3 regions of the Pseudarthrobacter niigatensis genome follow, and region 2 is predicted to be linked to each of the others. Evidence: riboswitches for the same ligand, from Rfam matches in the RefSeq annotation. Region 2 holds a riboswitch; each other region holds the start of a gene.
The links. A riboswitch is a leader RNA that binds a small molecule or an ion and turns the genes downstream of it on or off. The one in region 2 is predicted to bind cyclic di-AMP.

Region 1 (4,844 bases), on a different contig from region 2:
CACCGGGCCGGGTTGCTGGGCGCTGCCGTCCTCGCCCTCACGCCGGTTGCCACGCTGATGTTCAGGTTCAACAACCCTGACGCCCTGCTGGTGCTGCTCATGACTGCCGCCGGGTACGGGATCCTCCGTGCAATCCAGGAGGACCGGCTGCGCTGGCTCCTGCTGGCCGGCGTGTTCCTGGGCTTCGGCTTCCTGGCCAAGCAACTTCAGGTCCTGCTGGTGGTTCCCGGGTTCGCCCTGGCCTACATGGTTGCGGGGCCGGGCAGGCTGGGCCGGCGCCTCCTGCGGCTGGCCGCGGCAGGGGCGGCGATGGTTGTTTCCGCGGGCTGGTGGCTCGCGGCCGTCGAGCTGACGCCTGCCAGCATGCGGCCCTACATTGGCGGGTCGCAGGACAACTCCATCCTGGAACTCACCCTTGGCTACAACGGATTGGGGCGGCTGACGGGCGACGAAACGGGCAGCGTGGGCGGGGGCAACGGCTGGGGCGTCCCCGGCCTGTTCCGGATGTTCAACAGCGAGTTCGGTGGCCAAATAGCGTGGCTGCTGCCCTCCGCCCTGATCCTCGCGGCGGGCCTGCTGTGGGTGGGCCGACGGGCGCCGCGGACGGATCCGGTGCGTGCGTCGGTGGTGGCCTGGGGCTCGTGGGTCCTGGTGACGGGCCTGGTGTTCAGCTACATGGCCGGCATCATCCACCCCTACTACGCGGTGGCGCTGGCGCCCGGCATTGCGGCACTTACCGGCCTGGGCGCTGTTCTCCTGTGGCAGCACAGGCAGCAGCTGGCCGCTGCAATCCCGCTCGCGGCGGCGGTGGCAGCGGCAGCCCTGACGGCGTTCTCCCTGCTGGGCACCACCTCTGCCTACGGTCCGTGGCTGCGCTGGCTGGTGCTGGCGGCAGGGCTGGCCGCTTCCGCCGGAGTGGGCCTCAACCGGTTCCTGGGCCGCCGCTCCCTCCAGCGGACGACGGCGGTGCTGGCCGTTGCTGCGTCGCTCGCCGGGCCGCTTGCCTACTCCGTCTCCACGGCATCGGCGGTGCACAGCGGGGCAATCGTCAGCGCAGGCCCCACGTCAGGGTTCGGTGCGGGCCCGGGCGGTACGGGCCCGGGCGGAGCGCCCGGCGGCACTGGGGGCAACGGGAACGGATTTGGCACCGGTGGCACAGGCAGCACAGCCCAAGGCACGCAGGGACAGGGCACGCAGGGACAGGGCTTCCGGCAGCCAGGTACCCAAGGCGGCACAGGGTTTGCCGGGGGCCGCAGCGGAGGGATGGGCGGCCTCTTGGGTGCCCCGACGCCGTCGGCCGGGCTGCTCACCGCGCTCCGGGCGGGGGCCTCAAGCTACACCTGGGCTGCGGCCGTGGTGGGTTCGAACAACGCCGCCGGTTACCAGCTGGCAACCGAACTTCCAGTCATGGCGGTGGGCGGCTTCAACGGCACCGATCCCTCCCCCACGCTGGCGCAGTTCCAGGAGCTGGTGTCCCAGGGAAAGATCCATTTCTTCATCGCGGGCGGGACCATGCGTTCCACCAGCGGCTCGGATGCAGCAACGCAGATCGCTGAGTGGGTGGCCGCCAATTTCCAGTCGCAGAGCATCGGTGGCACCACGGTGTACGCCCTGGCAGGCCAGTAGCGAGGCAGTCCGGCCCGGACCGGAATTCCCCGGCGGGCTGGACTGCTTCCGTTTAGCGAATCCTCGGCGCGTGCGCCCGCAAACCGACGCGCGGAATCCGTGACTTCCGTTACCTAAATGTGACTTCTGCTTAATCTTCCTGTACCGTCGATTGGGTGCGGTTTCCGTTCGGGCCGCATATCCCGGGTTGACGCCAAGCTCTGCCGCTTCCCCGGATTCCGATTGAGCAACGGCAGAGGCGGGGGACCCACCGTCCCGGGCAATGACTGCCCTTGGGGTTAAGCCAGTACGTGATTTTCTTTCCGTACGGCCGGATGCCCTCATCCGAACCCGACAGCTAACTCCGCAGGTGTGAGAGGCGATCAATCATGTCCAAAAACACGGCAGAATCATGCCTGCAGGCTAAACACAGGGCCAAACCGCAGGCCAAGAAGACCACCCTCGGCCAGCGCGCCGCCGTCCTTGCGGCATCGTGCGCGGTACTGGTGGGGGTAGGCGCGGCCGGACAGGCCACCAGCAGCATGACCCCGGCGTCGTCCACCCAGTCAAACACGGCAGCAGCCGACGCCCAAATGAGCATCGAGAAGAGCGAAATCCGCTCCAACCCAGTGGAGAGCCCCGCTCCCGCAGCCATCAGCGTTGCACCGCAGGCGGCTGAACCGGCTCCGGCAGCAGCGCCCGCGGCTCCCGCACCGGCGGCACCTGCCCCGGCACCCGCACCGGCCCCTGCCCCCGAGCCTGCACCCGCCGTCGCAGTCAACGATCCCGCCGGCGCCCAGGCATACGCCGCCGGCCAGCTGGCCACATTCGGCTGGGGACCGGACCAGATGCAGTGCCTGCAGACCCTGTGGACCAAGGAATCCGACTGGACCACCACAGCTACCAATCCCAGCAGCGGGGCGTACGGAATAGTCCAGTCCCTCCCCGCCGAGAAGATGGCCAGCTCAGGTGCGGACTACCTCACCAACTACCGGACCCAGATCAACTGGGGCCTGGATTACATCAAGAAGAGCTACCAGTCCCCCTGCGGCGCACTGAACTTCCACCTGGCGCACAACTGGTACTAGGCACCATTTCCCTGCCGCGGCGCGTCGAAGCGGCACATTCAGCTGAGCCTTTCCAGCACTGACGGCCGCCCGACGACGCGTCCCTGGCCCCGCCGTCGTTCGCCTTGGAGTGGGGCCCGGCAGGGAACTACCGCGCAGTGAGGGCCGCATCCCCGGGGATGCGGCCCTCACTGGTTTAAGGTGCAGGGCTTGGCGCCGCGTCTGCCCCGGCGTTCCGCCACGGTATGCACTGGACAGACCACTTGTTGCCGTCCGGATCGGCGAAGTACACGAAGTGTCCCCAGTCCTGGACGTCCACGTCACTGACGTCCACACCGTTGGTTTTCAGGAAGTCATGCGCCGCGGTGATGTCGCTGACCACCAGTTGCAGGTTTGAGCCGGTGCCGGGAGGTGCGTCCGTCAGCCCCTCGCCAATGCAGATGGAGCAGGCCGAACCTGGCGGCGTCAGCTGCACGAAACGGAGGTCGTCCGAGGGCCGCTCATCATAGTCGGCGTTGAAGCCCACCTTGTTGACGTAGAAGTCCTTGGCGCGGTCAACGTCGGAGACAGGGACAAAGACAAGTTCGAGTTTCCAGTCCATCCGCACAGGCTAGCGGCGGGGCACCGGTCCGAAAAGGCCCAGCGCAAAATGAGAGCCGTCTGCGAAGTCCCTCCCCGACAGGTCCCGTCCGGACGGCGGGAGGCTACCCGGCGATGCCGTAGAGGCGGTCGCCGGCATCGCCCAGCCCGGGAACGATATAGGACTTCTCGTTGAGCTTCTCATCGATGGAGGCCAGGACGATGTGCACGTTTGCGTCGCCCAGTTCCTCCTCCAGCTTGGCCAGGCCCTCCGGAGCCGCCAGCAGGCAGATGCAGGTGACGTCCGAAGCGCCCCGCTTGAACAGGAACTTGATGGCCTCGCGCAGAGTGCCGCCGGTGGCCAGCATGGGGTCCAGGACGAACACCTGGCGGCCGGTCAGGTCCTCGGGGAGGCGCTCGGCGTAGGTGATGATGTCCAGCGTTTCCTCGTCCCGGGCCATGCCCAGGAAGCCCACCTCGGCGGTGGGGACCAGTTTGGTCATGCCCTCCAGCATGCCCAGGCCCGCCCGGAGGATGGGGACCACCAGCGGTGTGGGCTTGGTGAACGCCGTACCGATGGTGGTGCTGACAGGCGTTTCGATGGTGACGGGCTCGGTGCGGACCTCCCGCGTGGCTTCGTAGGCCAGCAGCGTCACCAGCTCTTCCGTCAGCTGCCGGAAGACAGGCGACGGCGTGTTCTTGTCCCGCAGGACGGTGAGCTTGTGGGCGACCAGGGGGTGGTCAACAACGAGAGTACGCATCCCCCAAAACTATCATCCGGCGGTGTCCTTGTTGTGGCCTCCGTGGGCGTGCTCACTGCCGCCGTCGCCCCCATGGTGCGCTTCCTCGGCCACCACGTCGCGGACGATTGGACGGTCGAACGACGGCGCCGCACCGGCGTGCTCCCGCCTGCGGACCAGGTGGAACAACCTGTGCGCCAGAATGACCACGCCCACCCACGTCAGGCCGAGCAGCCACCCGGCCATGACATCGGTCAGCCAGTGGTGGCCAAGGAAGACGCGGCTCAGCCCCATGGCGATGATGAACAGCGTGCCGCCCGTGATGGCCGAGACGCGAACCACCGTGGCCTGGAACTGGAGGCAGATCAGGTACACCACCAGGCTGATCACCACGGTGGTATTCAGGGTGTGGCCACTGGGGAATGACGGTGAATCCTCGTAAGGGGGCACGGCGTCCGCGTGGTCCGGGCGGGTGCGGCCCACCAGTTTCTTGCCGAACGTCGTGGCCATGATGGAGACGGCCGCTGCGCCGCCAATCAGGATGAGGGGCCGCCAGTTCCGGCTGAGGAAGGTCAGCCAGGCGGTCAGGATGCTGGCGAGGATGGGCATTCCGATTCCGCCGCCGATATTGGTGAAGCCGGTAACGAACGCATCGAGGCCGGGGCTGCGCAAGCTCTCCGACAGGGCCAGGGCCGGCTTGTCCAGGTTGGCCAGGCCCGCGGAATCCACCACATTGTCGTACACCTCGGCGCCAAGCAAGGCCAGGGATACGATGATCGCACCGCCCACGAGGATGGTGAGGACCAGCGCCGCATAGGGCTTGAACCAAAGACCTAGGCGATCCCGAAGAGTG
Region 2 (4,844 bases):
GTCCATTTGCACTACCCGGCCTCCGGCGACCCGGTGGTCCGGGCGCTGGTGTCAGTCAGTTCACCCGGCATCGACCTTCGGCTCCATCCGCATTCGGGCCCCGGGCCCGTGGCGGAAGGCCTGGAGGTCCGGCCCCTGAAGCACCGCATCGAGACCTACGGCTACCTGCTCCGGGAAGCTGACGGACGAACCCTGTTGCCGGAGCGGCTCCAGGGGGCAGGCATTTCCGGCCCGGACGTGGGCCGGCTCCAGCGCGATGGCGCACTGGGGGCAGTCAGGCTGGAAGAGATGAGCAGTCCGAGGCCGGGCCAGCGCTTCGCCTTCATCATGGATACGGCGCCGTGCCCCGGCGCAGAAGAGCTGGCGGACGGGGCAGACCTGCTGGTCACCGAGTCAACGTTCAGTGACGACGACGGTACCCTGGCTCAGCAGTACCTCCACCTCACTGCGGGGCAAGCGGGAGAGCTGGCAGCGTCCGCCCGGGCGCGCACCCTGGTGCTCACCCACTTCTCCGCACGGTACGGTGACGACGCCTCCCTGCTTGCAGGACAAGCGCAGGCGCGGGCCCCGGGGGTTACCGTGATCGCGGCCAAGGACCTTGACCGCATCCCCGTTCCGCGGCGGCGGCAGCCGGCACGGGAGGGTGCCGGTCCAACTGCGGGGATAGGGTTAAACCATGACGGCAGCAGCTGAATCCACGGTCACGTTCGATGGCCGATTCGCCCGGGAACTGGCGGAACTCGCCGTGCCCTGGCGGGCCGAGGAAACGCCCAGCCCGGAGCTCCTCGTCCTGAACGACCAACTGGCAGCGGACCTGGGCCTTGACCCGCAGTACCTGCGCAGCCCCGAGGGGGTGCGGCTCTTGGTGGGAAACCACGTTCCAGCAGGTGCCACACCTGTGGCACAGGCGTATGCCGGACACCAGTTCGGCGGGTACTCGCCCCTGCTCGGTGACGGACGGGCGCTGTTGCTGGGCGAGGTCATTGACCGGAGCGGCCGCCTCGTGGACGTCCACCTCAAAGGCTCGGGGCGGACGCCATTCGCCCGCGCCGGGGATGGCCGCGCCGTCGTCGGGCCCATGCTGCGTGAATACATTGTCAGTGAGGCCATGCACGCACTGCACATTCCCACCACCCGTTCGCTCGCCGTTGTTGCCACCGGGCGGCAGGTTCGGCGCGATGACATGCTGCCCGGCGCCGTCCTGGCACGGGTTGCGGGCAGCCACCTGCGCGTTGGCAGCTTCCAGTACGCGCGCGCAACCGAAAATATGGACCTCCTGAAGCGGCTGGCGGACCACGCCATCGGCAGGCACTACCCGCAGGCGGCCGATGCCGCAAACCCCTACCTTGCGCTGTTCGCGGCAGTCGTCTCCGCCCAGGCAGAGCTCGTCGCCCGGTGGATGCTCGTTGGCTTCGTGCACGGGGTCATGAACACGGACAACATGACCATCTCGGGCGAGACCATCGACTACGGGCCCTGCGCGTTCATGGACGCCTTCAACCCAGCCGCCGTCTACAGCTCCATCGACGTCGGTGGACGCTACGCCTACGCCAACCAGCCGGTCCTGGCCGAATGGAACCTGGCCCGGCTCGCCGAGGCCATGCTCCCGCTGATTGGCCAGGACCAGGAGAAAGCCGTGGCCCCGGCGGTGGAGGTCCTGGGCGGTTTCCGGGGCCAGTACAGCAAGGCATGGACCCGCGGGATGGCGGCCAAGCTGGGTCTGGACGGCGTCGATGAAAGCGGCGCCGCCGGGGCCTTGGTGGATGATGTCCTCGACATCCTGAAGGACGGACCCGTGGACTACACCCTGTTCTTCCGCAACCTGGGTAAAGCCGCCCGAGGGGACCGCCGCCCCGTGCGCGGCATGGTCCTTGACCTTGCCGCCCTTGATTCCTGGGTGGTGCGGTGGCAGGATCTCCAGCCGGACGCTCAGCTGATGGACAGCGTGAATCCTGCGTACATTCCCCGGAACCACCTTGTGGAGGAGGCGCTGTCCGCAGCCACCGGAGGGGACCGGGCTCCGCTGCAGCAGCTGCTGGCAGCTGTCAGCCACCCCTTCACTGAACGGCCCGGCCTGGAACGCTATATGCAGGGACCGCCGGAGGACTTCGGCAGCTACATGACGTTCTGCGGGACCTGACCGCGGCGGCGCGGCGGGTGCGTTAACGACAGGAGGGTGGCAGCCGGTTTCCCGGCTGCCACCCTCCTTCACAGTCGGCACCGCCATGCGGGCCCGACCGGCAGGGACTAGGCTACGCGCACTGCGGAGTACCCGCCGAGCCAGCTGATGGAGTGCACCTGCGTGTCGAAGCCGTTGACGCCGCCGCTGACAACCTGGCCGTTGCCTGCGTAAACGCCCACGTGGCCGGAGGTGATGATCAGGTCACCGGGGGCGGGAGAGCCCACCACCGTGCCGTACTGGAAGAACTGGGTGGGGGCCAGGTCGCCTACGGACTTGCCGACGGAGCGCAGTGCCTTCTCAACCATCGCGGTGCAGTCCTGCTGGACACCCAGCTGGCTGTAGGCCGAGGCGAGGATCGCCGCGCCGGTGCCGGTGCCCGTAGTGGAAGCCACAGGCGTTGCCGAGGCGTAGGACATGTTCATGCCGGTGTTGGCCGGTGCGGTGGCGGCTGCCGCCTGCACGGGTGCTGCAGCCGGGGCCGGTGCCGGCGCTGCGGTGTAGCCGGCGCCGGGAATCTGGATCTGGTCGCCCGGGTAAATGACCGAGGACAGGCCCAGGCCGTTGGCGGACAGGACGTCATTGAGGTTGACGCCGTACGCCGCGGCGATGGCGCCGAGGGTGTCGCCGGAAACCACGGTGTGGACGTTCCCTGCTGCTGCGGCAGGGGCTGCAGCAGGTGCTGCGGCGGTGGCCTGCACACTGGTCTGCTCAGTAGTGTCCGGTGCGGTTACGCCAGCGTGGGCCGGAGCGCCCACGCCGAACGCAATGCCGGACGCTGCTGCCACAGCGAGCGCCGGGCGGCCCAGGGAGCGGGCCTGCGACTTGGCTGTTACGGCGAGGCCCTCGAGCACAATGGAGCGGGCCGGAGTCGCGCGGTGGCGGGCTGAAATGGAATTTTTTGACACGGTTGATCGCCTCTCCCATGCCTGCGGGGTGAGCTGTCGGGTTCGGGCTGGAGATACCCGGCCGGGAGCGGCCCCGCGATGGAGGGAGGCGCTGCCGACTTAACCCCTAGGCCACATGTGGCCGTGGAAACTTGGTTCCCCCGTCCCTGCCAACTGGAGCGGTTGGATCCCATGGTCAGCGGCAGGGCTCGGCATACTGACGGGAATGTCCCGTCTGAGAGGGACACCTGACGACCCTAACCCATGGGCACGGCGATTGTCACATTTAGGTAACATACGAGGCTGCCCTCTCGAATTGCGCAAACGTGTGGACGATAAGCCTGCTTCCCGCCTGACCTCGACTGATGGCGGTGGCTGCCGTCCAAGTAACAATGTGGAGACGGCTTCCTGCGTGCCCCTCCAATCCGCCGGTAAGCTTCGGGACTATGCCCCTGTTCGTGACCACCGCCAGGTTCCCCGTACTGGGGGGCCTGGCGGCTGTTGCCCTGGCCGCCACCGTTGTCCTTCCGGCCACTGCCGACGACCCGCCCCCAACCGGCGGGTATCCTTCGTGGGCAGACGTGCAGGCGGCCCAGTCCTCGGAAGCTTCGAAGGCGGGGGAGATCACCATCATCAACGGACTGCTGTCCCGCCTCGAAGCCGAGTCTGAGGCGGCAGGGGAAGCCGCCGTGCGCTCGGCGGCAGGGTACGCTGCCGCCGACGCCGGGCTCCAGGCAGCTTCTTCCCGCCTCGAGACCCTTTCCGCCCGGTCCGCCCACGCCAACCAGGAGTTGGCACGTTACCGGAAAGACCTCGGCGCCCTGGCTGTCGAGTCCTACAAAACCGGCGGAACCAACACGGGGTTCTTCGTGGCGCTGGATGCCCTGGGAACCAACAGCGTCCAGGGGCTCAACCTGGTCAAGCTCGTGGGGGACAAGACTGCGGCCCTGGTCACCAAGGCGGCGGCCGCTGAACAGGCAGCCGCCGCCCTTGCCGACCAGGAGAAGGTTGCCAGGAGCGAGCGGGAGCGGCTTGCCGCGGAGGCGAAGGCAACGCTGGAGTCCGCCCGCGCGGCCCAGGATTCGCTGGCCCGGCAGGTGGCGGAGGAACAGCGGCATGGCGGCGAGCTGACAGCCCAGCTCGCAGCCCTGAAAGGCACGACGGCGGCCCTTGAGGGTGAGTACCGCCAGGGCCAGGCGGCGCAGGCTGCCTACGAGGCGGCCCAGGCGGCCAAGCGCGCCGCCGCGCAGGAGCAGGCCCGGCAGCAGGCGGAGGCCGAGGCCAGGGCCTCCGCCGCGGCGGCGCAGCAGCCGAAGGCACCCGCGCCCGCGGCAAACCCGGCCCCGGCAGGTCCCGTCCAGCCCGGCGGTGTCCAACCCGTTCCGGCCCCTCCTCCCGCTGTCGATCCCGGGCCGGCCGCCCCGGAGGCGCCGGCCCCGCCGGCTCAGCCCGCCGTCGTCGTTCCTTCCGTTCCCGGCGGTGCGGTGAACGATCCGGCCGGAGCGAAAAGCTATGCATCGGGGCGCCTGGCCGCCTACGGGTGGGGCCAGGACCAGTTCCTGTGCCTTGCCCAGCTGTGGACCAAGGAGTCCAGCTGGCTGACCACGGCCACCAACGCCTACTCCGGTGCCTATGGAATAGCCCAGGCGCTGCCGCCGGGCAAGTACGCCAGTGCCGGCAGCGACTGGCTCACCAGCTACCGCACGCAGGTCGACTGGGGCCTTGGCTACATCAAGGACCGGTATGGTTCCCCGTGCGCGGCCTGGAACCACTCCGCC
Region 3 (4,844 bases), on a different contig from region 2:
GAGGCGTAATGGGGCATGTCCTGGAGGGCAACGATGTCCCGGTCGAGCTTGCGGCCAAGGGCTATCCGCAGGGCAACGGGGCCTGGCGGAATGGGGGTTGCTGCATCGAAGGCAGCCTGCCGGGCTTCCTGCCAGGTGTGCGCTGCCTGGTGATGGTCAGCAGGCGTGTGTTCAGTTTCGCCCCTGCGCGCCTGCGGCTCCGCTCCCGGCGGCGCGTCAGGACCGTGATGGGGTTCTGCGGTCATTCGCCGGGAGTCCCGGCGGCTTCAGCGTCGTAGTCGGCCGCCAGCGAACGGGCCACGGCCAGTGCCGCGTCCATCGATGCCGCATCCATCTCCCTGCCGGGTGCGGCAGCCAGTCCGGCGGCGAAGCCTGCGATGAAGGTAGTCAGCGGTGCGGCGGGCCGCACAACAGAGTGGGCGGCCACGCCTGCAAGCGCCAGCACGGCGTTGATATCCACCTGAACGTCCTCAAGTTTGTACGCCTGGAGGAGCGCCCTGCACCACTCTTCCAGTGTCTCGTCCTGGCTTTTCACGACTTGCCTCCCACGTTGTCTCCGGCTGTGCGCCGGACTTTCCCATGCGTGCTGGTTCCCGGCGGCAACACCCAGCGCGGCAGCATCGTCCCAGGTATCCACATCGGCGGTGGACCCGGCGGGGACTGTGACAAGCTGCACGTCCAGACTAGCAAGGAGCGCCCTGACCGAGCCGTTGACCAGGGCGTTGCGTGAAGCCAGGTCAGCGCAGGACCTTTTTAACCCAGCCGTGCTGTAGAAACCTGCCAACGGCTGGGTCCTGCCGTCCTCGGAACGGGCCACCACCCCACCTGGGCGGACGCCGGGATCGGACTGCAGCAATGCGTCCCGCAGCACTGCCACCGCCTGGGCGGCCAACGGCATGTCGCAGGCCAGCACCAGGGAGTAGGGGGCCCCTCCCCCGTTCCTCGCCAGGGTATCCAGGCCTGCGGCAATCGCAGCCGCCGGACCAGCAAAGGGCGGCTCCTCCCGGCATGCAAGCAGGTTGGCAGGGCGGACCGACAGTGGCAGCGGGTGGCCCTCCCCGGATTCACCCGGCAGGACTCCCGCATCGCCGACAACCACGGTCAGCCGGGCACCGGCCGCCGCGGCAACGGCGCGCTCCAGAAGGGTTTGGCCGTGGAAAACCAACGACTGCTTGGGCACGCCGCCCAGGCGCGATGATCGTCCCCCGGCAAGGATCAGGGCATCAAAAGCCACGCTGTTCTTGTGCACTTCCCCAGCCTAGCGACCGGCACCCTTTCCGGCGCCGGGAGGCGCCGGGAAACTGTCAGGCAGCGCGCTCCGGCAGCAGGAACGGATCCCATGCGGGGGTCGGCTTCTCCAGTTCCTTGATCTGCCAGATCGTCCCGTGCGGCGGCTCGGGAACAAACCGAAGGGTCCACCCCATCTCGGCGGGAGTGTGGTCGCCCTTGACGTTGTTGCACCGCAGGCAGGCGGCCACCAGGTTCTCCCACGAATCGGCACCTCCACGCGACTTTGGGTGAACGTGGTCGATTGTGTGCGCAGCCTTGCCGCAGTAGGCACATTTGTGACCGTCCCGCCGGAGTACGCCCCTGCGGCTGACGGCCGTTGAGTGGTTGTACCTGGGCCGGATGTAACGGTTGAGGAGGATCACGGACGGGCGGCCCAGGACGTCGGTGGGCCCCACCACCGGGTCGTCCCCTTCGGCCACGACGCTTGCCTTGCCCGTGAGCACAAGCACCAGCGCCCGGCGGAAAGTGATAACCGCCAGCGGTTCATATCCAGCATTCAGAACGAGAGTGCGCATGCACTTACCTCTTCACGGCCGCACCCGTCAGGGGCACGAGGGCCGGCTGCCCTCGGCATGTCCGGGCTATGGATCGACATCACAAGAGTAAACAAAGAAGTGCAGAATCAGGTAATCGCCGCCCCGGAGGCCCCTTCCGTCACCATGCCAGGGAAAAGGCGGGGACGCCGGCGGCAAAGCCCTTAAGCGCAAAGGACCCCCGCCTTGCTGGCGGGGGTCCTCTGGCAAGCAGCACGCGGGCCGGCGTTGGTTAAGGCCGGCACAGGAATGCCTAACGTACGCGGATGGCTACCGGTCCGGAGCCAACATTGGCGCTGAAGACCACGGTGTCGTTGCCATTGAAGCCGCCGTGGACGGCCATGCCGTTACCGGCGTAAACGGCAATGTGGGCCATGCCGCCGCCACCGTCGGCGTAGTACAGCAGGTCGCCGGGCTGGGCCTGGGACATGGGCACGGTGTCACCCAGCGACAGGTAGCCTGCCGGCCAGTCGTGGAAATGGATGCCGACGGCAGCCAGTGCGTTGGTCACCAGCATGGTGCAGTCCTGGTGCACGCCGAGCTGGGCGTATGCGGCGGAAAGGATGGCTGCTCCCTTCCCGCTTGCGGAAACCTGGGCGGCGGGAGCAGCCGGAGCAGCGGCGGTAACAACCTTGGCCGTGACCTTGGCAGCAGCAACAGGCTGCGCCACAGGCGCGGGAGCAGCTTCCTGCACCTGGACCTGGGGCTCGGGCTCGACGACGGGAGCCGGCGTGGTGGTGACAGCAGGCTTCTCGTAGCTGATGGCAATGGTGGAAGCCGCGGAAATCGGGGCGTCGACGGCCGATTCAACTTCGAGCTGGGACGCCGGAGCGGAATCGCGCTTGACGTTGGCGTCGGCAGCGTTCGCTGCGAGCCCGCTGGTCAGGACCAGGCCGGAAGCCGCGGCGATAACAGCAGCCTGGCGGCCCATGCCACCGGCGTTGTCGCTGACAGCTTTGGCAATGATGGCGATCGAGTTGGTTTTGGTGACCTCGGCGCGGTGCCGTGCGGTAGCACGAGTCGTCATGAGTTCTCTCTTTCGTTTTTCCTTCGGACCGCGTGTAGGCAGGCAAAGGGGGCTGGACGCGCCGGCATCTTGGGGGTAAGCCGGCGCATCCCGAACGGGGATCTGGTTTCTAGCGGAAGAGCTGTGGGCAAAGAAATAGCCCTTGGAGCGCTAAGCCCAAGAACTACTTGTTGAGGTGGTAGTACGACGAGGTACCGGTGGCTGCGGGCGAGTGCAGCAGCGTGCCCTGGGAGGGGTTGAGCGCGCTGATCATCATGCCGTTGCCGACGTAGATACCCACGTGCGCGCCGCCGTTCTGGACAACGAGGTCGCCCGCCTGCGGGGTGGAGGTCGGGGTCATGATGTTCCACGCGTTGGTGCGCGGGATGCTGATCCCGGCCTGTGCGTAGACCCACTGGACGAACCCGGAGCAGTCCCAGCCGGTGACCGGGCTGGTGCCGCCCCATACATAGGAGTGGCCGATGCCGGTGTAGGCGATGGCTGCAATGCCGGAGGTTGCGGCGGAGACAGTCTCGGCAGCCTTGGCGGCGGGAGCGGCGTCCTGGCCAGCGGTGGCGGCGCGTTCGGCCGGCGCGGTGGACTGGGGACGTACCGCCTCCACCTTCGGAGCGGCGGTGGTCTTGACGACCGGGCGCTCGAAGGAAACCGTGGCCGTGGGGGCGGCCGTGACGGCCAGTGCCGTCTGTGCCGAGCCGGACTCGGTGGATGCAGAGACACCGGCGGTGGTGTCAGCTGCGTTTGCTGGCAGGCCCATGCTCAGGATCAGGCCCGATGCGGCTGCCACTACGGCAGCCTGGCGGCCTACGGTCCCGGCATTTGCACTCACGGCCTTGGACACGGCGTCCAAGGGGCTGGTGCGAACCGTTTGCGCACGGTGGCGCGCAGAATGATGGCGTGAAGACACGAAGGTAGCCTCTCCCAATGCCTGCGAGGTGAGCTGTCGGATTCGGATGGGAGTCACCCGGCCACACAGCTTCCTGGGAAGCTGGTGACTTAACCCCAAGGCCTTCTGAAGAGAAGGCCAAAATTGGTTCCCCCGCCCCTGCCAGACGATGAAATGCGAACGGACCTTGAGCGGTGGCAGAGTTAGGCAATCCACTCAAGAGCGTCAACTTCGGAAAAGTTGACGCGAGTTAGACGGTACAGCAGTTTTGTTTCAATGTCACATTCAGGTCACGGCAGGTCGCTGCGATCTGAGAGTGGGCAATCATTCGTTACAGCCAGCCCATGGGGTCGACCACTTCGCCGTTGACCTGCACCTCGAAGTGCAGGTGGCAGCCGGTGGAGGCACCTGTGGTGCCGCTGAGCGCCACGACTTCTCCACGAGAGACCGTCTGGCCCACCTTGACGTTGAAGGAGGACAGGTGGTTGTACGTGGTTTCCAGTCCGTTGCCGTGGTCGATGACCACCCGGTTTCCGCCGCCGAACTGGTGCCAGCCTGCGAAGGTAACGGTGCCGGTCGCAGCGGCAAGGACGGACGTCCCGCATTGAGCCACGAAGTCCTGGCCCCGGTGGAAGTCGCCGGAGCCCCCGGTAATCGGGCTCACCCTGTATCCGAACGGTGACGCGGTCACGAGGGAGGCTAGTGGTGCAGCCAGGGTGCCGGCCGACGCCGCCCGCGTGACGGAGCCGGCGGACTGGGCACTCAGGAGCTGCTTGAGCTTCCCGTCCGGGTCGGCCTGGGTCACCACGGCGGAGCGGCTGAAGTCGATCTGGGCACCAACATCGGCGGAAATCTGCGGCTGCGGGCTGACGGAGGAAGCTGCCAGGGGCGCGTTGCCGGACGCATCAGTGGCCATGACCGGGCTGGTGGCGGGCACTGTGACCGTCAGCACCAGTCCGGTGGCAGCCAGAGCGATTCCGGCCTTCTGGCCAATCCCGCTTGCGGCGGCGAACTCCGTTACCTGCCGCAAGGGCCCCCGACGGCGGCGCGCGTCGCGATGCAGATCGCGGGGGCGCTCCACTGCTGCGTCTTCGACAACCCGGGGTGCCGA

Region 1: another riboswitch for cyclic di-AMP. It lies ahead of J2T23_RS16595 (aggregation-promoting factor C-terminal-like domain-containing protein); the one in region 2 lies ahead of J2T23_RS00710 (LysM peptidoglycan-binding domain-containing protein).
Region 3: another riboswitch for cyclic di-AMP. It lies ahead of J2T23_RS13830 (C40 family peptidase); the one in region 2 lies ahead of J2T23_RS00710 (LysM peptidoglycan-binding domain-containing protein).

Annotation. Positions count from the first base shown of each region.
Region 1 is NZ_JAUSTB010000013.1:33,715-38,558, reverse strand. Features, by position in the region: gene J2T23_RS16600 (ArnT family glycosyltransferase) at 1-1,626, shown strand, start outside; cyclic di-AMP (ydaO/yuaA leader) riboswitch at 1,826-1,989, shown strand; gene J2T23_RS16595 (aggregation-promoting factor C-terminal-like domain-containing protein) at 1,995-2,693, shown strand; gene J2T23_RS16590 (VOC family protein) at 2,869-3,273, opposite strand; gene upp (uracil phosphoribosyltransferase) at 3,377-4,012, opposite strand; gene J2T23_RS16580 (phosphatase PAP2 family protein) at 4,025-4,844, opposite strand, start outside.
Region 2 is NZ_JAUSTB010000001.1:140,714-145,557, forward strand. Features, by position in the region: gene J2T23_RS00700 (ribonuclease Z) at 1-693, shown strand, start outside; gene J2T23_RS00705 (protein adenylyltransferase SelO) at 677-2,140, shown strand; gene J2T23_RS00710 (LysM peptidoglycan-binding domain-containing protein) at 2,248-3,087, opposite strand; cyclic di-AMP (ydaO/yuaA leader) riboswitch at 3,091-3,261, opposite strand; gene J2T23_RS00715 (aggregation-promoting factor C-terminal-like domain-containing protein) at 3,513-4,844, shown strand, end outside.
Region 3 is NZ_JAUSTB010000009.1:62,134-66,977, reverse strand. Features, by position in the region: gene J2T23_RS13850 (molybdopterin molybdotransferase MoeA) at 1-245, opposite strand, end outside; gene J2T23_RS13845 (NTP transferase domain-containing protein) at 242-1,249, opposite strand; gene J2T23_RS13840 (HNH endonuclease) at 1,305-1,805, opposite strand; gene J2T23_RS13835 (NlpC/P60 family protein) at 2,077-2,850, opposite strand; gene J2T23_RS13830 (C40 family peptidase) at 3,014-3,688, opposite strand; cyclic di-AMP (ydaO/yuaA leader) riboswitch at 3,759-3,937, opposite strand; gene J2T23_RS13825 (M23 family metallopeptidase) at 4,065-4,844, opposite strand, start outside.